2 regions of the Bradyrhizobium sp. 2TAF24 genome follow, and region 1 is predicted to be linked to the other one. Evidence: riboswitches for the same ligand, from Rfam matches in the RefSeq annotation. Region 1 holds a riboswitch; the other holds the start of a gene.
The links. Region 1 has a riboswitch for S-adenosylmethionine ahead of metX (homoserine O-acetyltransferase MetX). Riboswitches for the same ligand answer to the same signal wherever they lie in the genome.

Region 2: linked by a shared signal. The riboswitch ahead of AB4Z37_RS17780 (threonine aldolase family protein) and the one ahead of metX (homoserine O-acetyltransferase MetX) in region 1 are both predicted to bind S-adenosylmethionine.

What each region holds. Positions count from the first base shown of each region.
Region 1 covers NZ_JBFRFW010000017.1:14,450-18,656, reverse strand. Annotated here, with positions in the region: gene hisC (histidinol-phosphate transaminase) at 1-1,058, opposite strand, end outside; gene AB4Z37_RS24190 (chorismate mutase) at 1,102-1,956, opposite strand; SAM riboswitch at 2,159-2,238, shown strand; gene metX (homoserine O-acetyltransferase MetX) at 2,430-3,629, shown strand; gene metW (methionine biosynthesis protein MetW) at 3,626-4,207, shown strand, end outside.
Region 2 covers NZ_JBFRFW010000011.1:41,359-45,565, reverse strand. Annotated here, with positions in the region: gene AB4Z37_RS17790 (hypothetical protein) at 1-135, shown strand, start outside; gene AB4Z37_RS17785 (aldo/keto reductase) at 330-1,352, shown strand; SAM-I-IV-variant riboswitch at 1,447-1,555, shown strand; gene AB4Z37_RS17780 (threonine aldolase family protein) at 1,614-2,672, shown strand; gene AB4Z37_RS17775 (response regulator) at 2,753-3,427, shown strand; gene AB4Z37_RS17770 (ATP-binding protein) at 3,486-4,207, shown strand, end outside.

The sequences.
Region 1 (4,207 bases):
ACCAGGCGGTTGGCCTCTTCGGTTCCAATCGTCAGCCGCAGCGCGTGCGGCAGCTTGTAGTTCTTGAGCGCGCGCAGGATCAGGCCACGCTCGGTCAGGAATGCGTCGGCATCCTCGGCGGTCTTGCCCTTCTCCAGCGGGAAATGGATCAGGATGAAGTTCGCCACGCTCGGCGTCACCTTCAGGCCGAGCTTGCCGATGGCCTCGGTCAGCTTCTCGCGCCACTTTTCGGTATGGCTGCGCGCCTTTTCAAAGTGTTCGGTGTCCTCCAGCGCGGCGACGCCGGCGAGCATCGCGGGCGTCGAGACGTTGAACGGCCCGCGGATGCGGTTGACCGCGTCGACGATGTGCGCAGGGCCGTACATCCAGCCGATACGCAGTGCGGCGAGGCCGTAGATCTTGGAGAAGGTGCGCGTCATCACCGTGTTCTCGGTGGTGGCGACGAGCTCGATGCCGGTCTCGTAGTCGTTGCGTGAGACATAGTCGCAGTAGGCCGCGTCGATCACCAGCAGCACATGGGAAGGCAGGCCGCTGCGCAGGCGCTTGACCTCGTCGAACGGCAGGTAGGTGCCGGTCGGGTTGTTGGGGTTGGCGAGCCACACCAGCTTGGTGCGCGGCGTCACGGCACGCAGGATGGCGTCGACGTCGGCGGTGAAAGCGGTCTCGGGCACGATGACGTTGGTCGCGCCGTTGCTGAGCGTTGCGATCGGGTAGACCAGGAAGCCGTGGGTGGTGTGGATCGCCTCGTCGCCTGGGCCGAGGTAGACATGGGCGAGAAAATTCAGGATCTCGTCCGACCCCGCGCCGCAGATGATGCGGTTGGGATCGAGGCCGAACTTGCGGCCGATCGCGTCGCGCAACACTTGCGACGAGCCTTCCGGATAGTCCTCGAGATGCGCGGCGGCGGCGCGATAGACTTCGATGGCCCTGGGCGAAGGGCCGAACGGTGTCTCGTTGGCGGAGAGCTTGAACACCCGGCCCGAATGCCCGTTCCCGCTCTTGCCGGGCGTGTACGGGGCAATCTCGAGAATGCCGGGCTTCGGCACGGGACGGGACATCAGCTCGGACTCCAAAAAACTCAAAATCAGGCAGGGCGCCGCGTCAGGCACCGGCCTCAGCACCGTTCGCCGGCACCGTATAGCGCGTCGCGTGGCTGCCGACGAGGGCCGCCGAGCGGATCGAGGTGCCGGCAGCGACCAGCGTCGAGGTGATCCGCGACAGCGGATGCTCCCGCGACACCGACACCAGCAGGGCCGCGCCGTCGAAGGCGCCATCGGGCACCGCGATGATCTCGGCGAATGGTGACAGCGCGCGCGCGACATTGGCGTTCCAGCCCGAGACGCGGATGCTCCACATCTCGATGTCGGTGACCATGGCGTTGTCGGCGACCCGCGAGATCACGAACACCGGCAGCGCGGCGGGGTGGTCGGCACGCTCGATGAAGGGCAAGCGGGCAATGATCTTCGGTGCGCCGGCGGCTTCCAGCGGGATCCACCACGGTGAAATGCTGGCGGTTGCCGGGACGAGCGCCAGGTCACCTTTCGACTTGGCAGCCGCCTCGACCGCTGCCGGCGCGCTGAAATGCGCTGTGAACGGCACGGTGAAGCCGAAATGGAAGCGGGCGGAATCGCGCATCGCGGACTCGCCGGGGGAGAGATCGGCGTGCACGGCGAACGGTGCCTGCACATAGGTGAACGTCGCGATGATGACGCGCCAGATGCTCTCCACCGTATCGAGCGGCAGGATGCCGTGATGGCGCTGCACCAGGCGCCGCATCATGTCGGCCTCACGCGCCGGACGGAATGCCGAGCCGACTTCCTGCGTCTGCTTCACCGCGATCAGGCGATCGATGATCTCGGCGCGTTGCATCAAAAGCTCGTGCACCTGCTCGTCGATGCGGTCGATCTCGCGACGCAGTTCCTGCAGCATCGGCGGGGCGGGGGGAGCCTTGGACATCTGTGTTCAAAACCTTGCGATGGCGTTCGCTCTGCCCTGCAAGGGCCGGATCGGTCAAATTGGCAGGGTTGGCAAGGCATTGATAGGAAAGACGAGGGGCGAAAGCAAAGAAAACATGGTCAGTGCAGGCCAGCCTCGTCGCTGCCGGCCGAGGGGCGGCGATCCCCGATCTTGACGGGACAAAGCCGGGGGACTATGAGCATTACTGTTCCGTGGTCATTTGAGCCGGCCGGCTTGCAGCCACGTTAAAAAACTCGCTAAACAGGCCGGGGACAGATGAAATCCCGGCCGAACTGTGGTTCGTGCCGGTTTTTTTATGGCCGGACCCCGGTGAGATCGATCGGTTGGTCTGGAGACGCCATGTCCATGCGTGCCGCAGCAAGATTGTCCGCTCAGCCATCGTCCGGGTGCCGGCGAGGCGCACACGCCGGTGTGCGCAGGACAGCCGGCGCGCAGTGTCTCGGGGAGGTCGCATGGATACGTTGAATCAGCCGTCAGCCCGGATGGAGGCTCATGCGCGCGAGGCCGATCAGCCGAGCTCGCAGGTCGCGGTGTTCGGCAGCGACACACCGCTCCATCTTGATTGCGGCTTCGACCTCGCGCCGTTCCAGATCGCGTATCAGACCTATGGCCAGCTCAATGCCGCGCGCAGCAATGCGATCCTGATCTGCCATGCGCTGACAGGCGATCAGCATGCCGCCAACATCCACCCGGTCACGGGCAAGCCGGGATGGTGGGACATCATGATCGGCGCTGGCAAGCCGATCGATACCGACCGCTATTTCGTGATCTCGTCGAATGTGGTCGGCGGCTGTCTCGGCAGCACCGGACCGGCCTCGCTCAATCCCGCAACCGGCAAGCCGTGGGGCCTCGATTTTCCGCTCATCACCATTCCCGACATGGTGCGGGCCCAGGCGATGCTGGTCGATCGTCTCGGCATCGACACCTTGCTGGCCGTGGTCGGCGGGTCGATGGGCGGCATGCAGGTGCTGCAATGGGCAGCAGCCTATCCGCAGCGGGTGTTCGCGGCGTTGCCGATCGCCTGTGCGACGCGCCATTCGGCACAGAACATTGCGTTTCACGAGGTCGGCCGCCAGGCGGTGATGGCCGATCCGGACTGGTGTCAGGGCCGCTATTTCGAGCACGGTCTGCGTCCGCAGCGCGGTCTCGGCGTCGCGCGCATGGCCGCGCACATCACCTATCTGTCGGATGCGGCGCTGCATCGCAAGTTCGGACGGCGGCTGCAGGACCGCGCCTTGCCGACCTTCTCCTTTGATGCCGATTTCGAGGTCGAGAGCTATCTGCGCTATCAAGGCTCATCGTTCGTCGAACGCTTTGACGCCAACAGCTATCTCTATCTGACGCGGGCGATGGACTATCTCGATATCGCGGCGGATCACGACGGCGTGCTGGCGCGCGCGTTCCGCGGCACGCGTACGCGCTTCTGCCTGGTGTCGTTCACCAGCGACTGGCTGTTCCCGACCGCCGAGTCGCGCAACGTGGTGCATGCGTTGAACGCCGGCGGCGCACGGGTCTCGTTCGCCGAGATCGAGACCGACAAAGGGCACGACGCATTTCTGCTCGACGTGCCTGAATTCCACGATATCGCGCGCGCCTTCCTCAACTCGGCCGCCGTGGCGCGTGGCCTCGGCAATACGGATGCAACGACATGACGGCACAGAGCGAAGCTCTCCAGGCGACAGGCGGTCTTGTGCGCCCCGCCGATGCCTATCGCGGCGACCATCTGCTGGTCGCGGAAATGGTCGCGCCGGGATCGCGGGTCCTCGATGTCGGCTGCGGCGAGGGAGACCTGTTGCGGTTGCTGGAAAGCCGCGGCGTCGACGGCCGTGGCATCGAGCTGTCGCGCGAGGGCGTCAATCACTGCGTCGCCAAGGGGCTTGCGGTGATCCAGGGCGATGCCGACACTGATCTCGTCAACTATCCTGACGACTCCTTCGATTACGTGATCCTGTCGCAGACGCTTCAGGCGACGCGCCAGCCCAAGGTCGTGCTCGAGCACCTCTTGCGCATCGGGCGCCGCGCCATCGTCTCGTTCCCCAATTTCGGGCACTGGCGGATGCGGCTGCAGCTACTCGTCAAGGGCCAGATGCCGCGCACCGAGCATCTGCCGGCGACATGGTACGACACCGCCAACATCCATTTCTGCACCATCAAGGATTTCGTGCAGCTGTGCGACGAGATCAACGTCAAGATGGAGCGCGCGGTCGCGCTCAATCTCAACGGTCTGCCG
Region 2 (4,207 bases), on a different contig from region 1:
GCAACATACGAAGATTTGTCGCACGTCACCTACCGAACCACCTTCTGTCTGAAAGTCAGGCCTGTCTCGACCACCCACGAGGATGGCGGCCCCAATTGCAACGTGGTGGGCAAATCGCAGAGCAGTACCAACTAGCGGCTCGTTGCGAAAAGGTGATCGATAGTCCAGATCGGCACTGCTAAAATTAGTCAGGTAGGCAGAAGCGTGGATCATACTGGCGCGCGACGAATACCCAAGCGTAGCTAGTCTGTGTCGCGTCCTAGCGAGGCAATCGGCCCCTCGTGGACAATTCGGGGAGGAGTTCGTATCTCAGGGAGATGGGAAGCGTCATGAATCACCGCAATCTCGGCCGCAGCGGCCTCAAGGTCTCGCCTTTGTGTCTTGGCACCATGATGTTCGGCGACGCCACCGACGAGGTCACGTCCGCCACCATCATCGCCAAGGCGAAGGACGCCGGCGTCAATTTCATCGACACGGCCGATGCCTATTCGCAGGGCAAGTCGGAGAGCATCGTCGGCCGGGCTATCGGCAAGCAGCGCCACGACTGGGTGCTGGCGACCAAGGCGGCGAACCCGATCGGCGAGGGCGTCAACCGCCGCGGACTGTCGCGCAAATGGCTGCTGCAGGCGGCGGAGGAGAGCCTCACGCGGCTCGGCACCGACTATCTCGACATCTATTACCTGCACAAGGAAGACCACGGCACGCCGCTCGAGGAGACGGTGCGGGCGATGGGCGACCTGATCCGCCAGGGCAAGGTGCGCTATTTCGGGGTGTCGAACTATCGCGCCTGGCGCATCGCGGAGATCTGCAACATCTGCGATCGGCTCGGCATCGATCGGCCGGTGGTGAGCCAGCCCTACTACAACGCCATGAACCGGATGCCGGAGGTCGAGCAGTTGCCCGCCTGCCGTTTCTACGGCCTCGGCGTCGTGCCTTATAGTCCTCTGGCGCGCGGCGTGCTGACCGGCAAATACGCGCCCGGCGAACGACCGGAGCAGGGCACGCGCGCCGGCCGCAACGACAGCCGGATCATGCAGACCGAATGGCGGCCGGAGTCATTGCAGTTGGCGCAGACGCTGCGTGCTCACGCCGAGGCGCGCGGCATCACTGCCGGCCAGTTCGCGGTCGCCTGGGTGCTCAACAACCGCCTGATCGATGCGGTGATCGCCGGGCCGCGCACCGAGGCGCAGTGGGATGACTATGTCAAAGCGCTCGATCACCGCTTCAGCGCCGAGGACGAGGCGCTGGTCGACAGCCTCGTGGTCAGTGGCCATCCCTCGACGCCGGGCTACAACGATCCGGCCTATCCGATCGAGGGCCGCCGGCCGCGCACCACGCCGCTCGACGGCTGATCGCACGCGGTCGCCATTCAGGATCGGACGACCGCCGCGGGCCGCCATGCGGCCTGCGGCCCTTGCCAGCGCCGCATTTCCCGTCTATGGGCATGGTCACCATCACGAGTTGAGCTGACGCTCAACGCCAACCTGCTCCCGAGCAAGGTGGCGGTCCCCGGTCACGGGGAGATGCGGCCGATCCGGCAACCAAACGGGCCCTCGCCACATCATCGCGTCTGCTTCGCCCGGTCGATGGACAGACCAGGAAAGGCGGCGTGCATGAGCGAACCCCAGCAATTTGCCAGCGACAATTATTCCGGCATCTGTCCCGCTGCATGGCAGGCGATGGCCGAGGCCAACAGCGGACACGCGCCGGCCTACGGCGAGGACGCCTGGACCGAGCGGGCGGCGGATGCCTTTCGCACGCTGTTCGAGACGCCGTGCGAGGTGTTCTTCGCCTTCAACGGCACGGCCGCGAATTCGCTGGCGCTGGCGGCGTTGTGCCAGTCCTACCACAGCGTGATCTGTTCCGACGCAGCCCATGTCGAAACCGACGAGTGCGGCGCGCCGGAGTTCTTCTCCAACGGCTCCAAGCTGCTGGTCGCGCCCGCCGTCGGCGGCAAGCTGACGCCGCAGGCGATCCGCGCGCTCGCCACCAACCGCCGCGACATTCACTTTCCCAAGCCGCGCGTCGTGACCATTACCCAACCCACGGAAACGGGACAGGTCTACAGCCTCGACGAGGTGCGGGCGATCGCTGCGGTGTGCCGCGAGCTCGGCCTGCACCTGCACATGGACGGCGCGCGCTTCGCGCACGCCTGTGCTCATCTCGGCTGCAGTCCGGCGGACCTGACCTGGCGCGCCGGCGTCGATGTGCTGTGCTTCGGCGGCACCAAGAACGGCATGGCCGCCGGTGAAGCCATCCTGTTCTTCGATCCCAGGCTCGCCGAGGATTTCGATTATCGCTGCAAGCAGGCCGGGCAGCTCGCCTCCAAGATGCGCTTTCTGGCGGCACCGTGGGTCGGCATGCTGGGCAATGGCACCTGGCTTGCCAACGCCGCGCACGGCAATGCCTGCGCGCAGCGCCTCGCCCGCGGGATTGCCGGCACGCCTGGGCTGGAGATCATGTTTCCGGTCGAGGCCAATGCGGTGTTCGTGCGCCTCGCCGAGCCTGCGCTTGCGGCGCTGCGTCGCAGGGGCTGGCGCTTCTACACCTTCATCGGTGGTGGCGCGCGGTTCATGTTCGCATGGGATGCGGATCCGCTGCGCGCCGATGAGCTTGCGGCCGACCTGCGGGCCGTCGCCGGGGAGGCCGCGGCGATGCCGCTGCCGGCCTGAAGGCCGGCGCGGAAAAATACAGTGGCTAAAGCCGCTGCACGGCCTTACCACAGCGCTGGGATCAACGATGTGAACTGATCATGAGACTGCTGATCGTCGAGGATAATGTCGAGCTGGCGCGGCTGCTGGCGAAGGGGCTGACCGGAGCGGGCTTTGCGGTCGACGTGCTCAACAGCGCGGCGGAAGCCCGCGCGGCGCTGACGACGACCCACTTCGCGGCGCTGGTGCTCGATCTCGGGCTGCCTGATGGCGACGGCCTCGCCATCCTCAGGGAGATCCGCCATCGCAAGGACCCGCTGCCGGTGCTGGTGCTGACCGCGCGCGACGGCCTGCAGGATCGCGTCACCGGCCTGCGCAGCGGTGCCGACGACTATCTGGTCAAGCCGTTCGCGCTGGAGGAACTGGTGGCGCGGCTGGAGGCGATCCTGCGCCGGCCGGGCCAGTTGCTCGGCAGCTCGCTGCATCTCGGCAATCTCGTCTACGACACGGAGAGCCGGCAGGTCTTCATCGACAGCAAGCCGTTCGTGTTCTACGCGCGCGAGACCTCGGTGCTGGAAATCCTGCTGCGCCGCCAGGGCCGGGTGGTGCCGAAGAAGACGGTGGAGGACCACATTTTCGGGCTCGCCGGCGAAGTGGCCTCGAACGCGGTCGAGGTCTATGTCTCGCGGCTGCGCAAGCAGCTCGCCGAAAATGGCGCGAAACTGCAGATCCACACCATTCGCGGCGTCGGCTACCTGTTGTCCGAGGACAAGTAGCGTGTTCCGCTTTCCGTCGATCGCCTCGCGCGTCGTGCTGCTGCATGTGGTCGCGGTGATGCTGACGGCGGTGGTGATGCCGCTGGTGCTGTTCTGGCTGCTGAATTCCGAAATCACCAACCTGCATCGCGCCGCGATGCGCGATCAGGCGGAGGCGATCGCGCGCAAGATCACGGCGGGGCCCGACGGCAAGCTCGTGCTCGATCTGCCGCAGGCGCTGCGCGACCTCTATTCGGAGGCCTATGGCCGTTATTTCTACGACGTGATCGAGCCCTCGGGCGAACTGCTGTTTTCGTCGCGCAAAAGCGGGACGCTGCTGTTTCCCGTGCCGTCCGTCAGCCAGCGCGTCAGCTACCAGGAGGCGCGGCGCAACGGCAGCGTGGTGTCCGGCGCAAGCGTGCTGCGCAGGATCGGCAGCCACTCGGTCTGGATCCAGGTCGCCGAGGATCTGTCCCATCGCGACGTGATCACCGACGACATCGTGGCGAACTTCTTCCGCCATGTCGGCTGGATCACGCTGCCGATCCTGCTGCTGCTGCTGGCGATCGACATCGTCATCTTCCGCCGGGCCATGCGTCCATTGCTCGACGCGTCCGAGGACGCCAAGCAGATCGGTCCTGCGCGGACCGATGTCCGCCTCTCGGCTGAGCGGATTCCCAGCGAGATCCTGCCGCTGGTCGCAGCCGTCAACCAGGCGCTCGATCGCCTCGCGGCCGGCTTCCGGGCGCAGCGCGAGTTCACCGCCGACGCCGCGCACGAGCTGCGCACGCCATTGGCCAT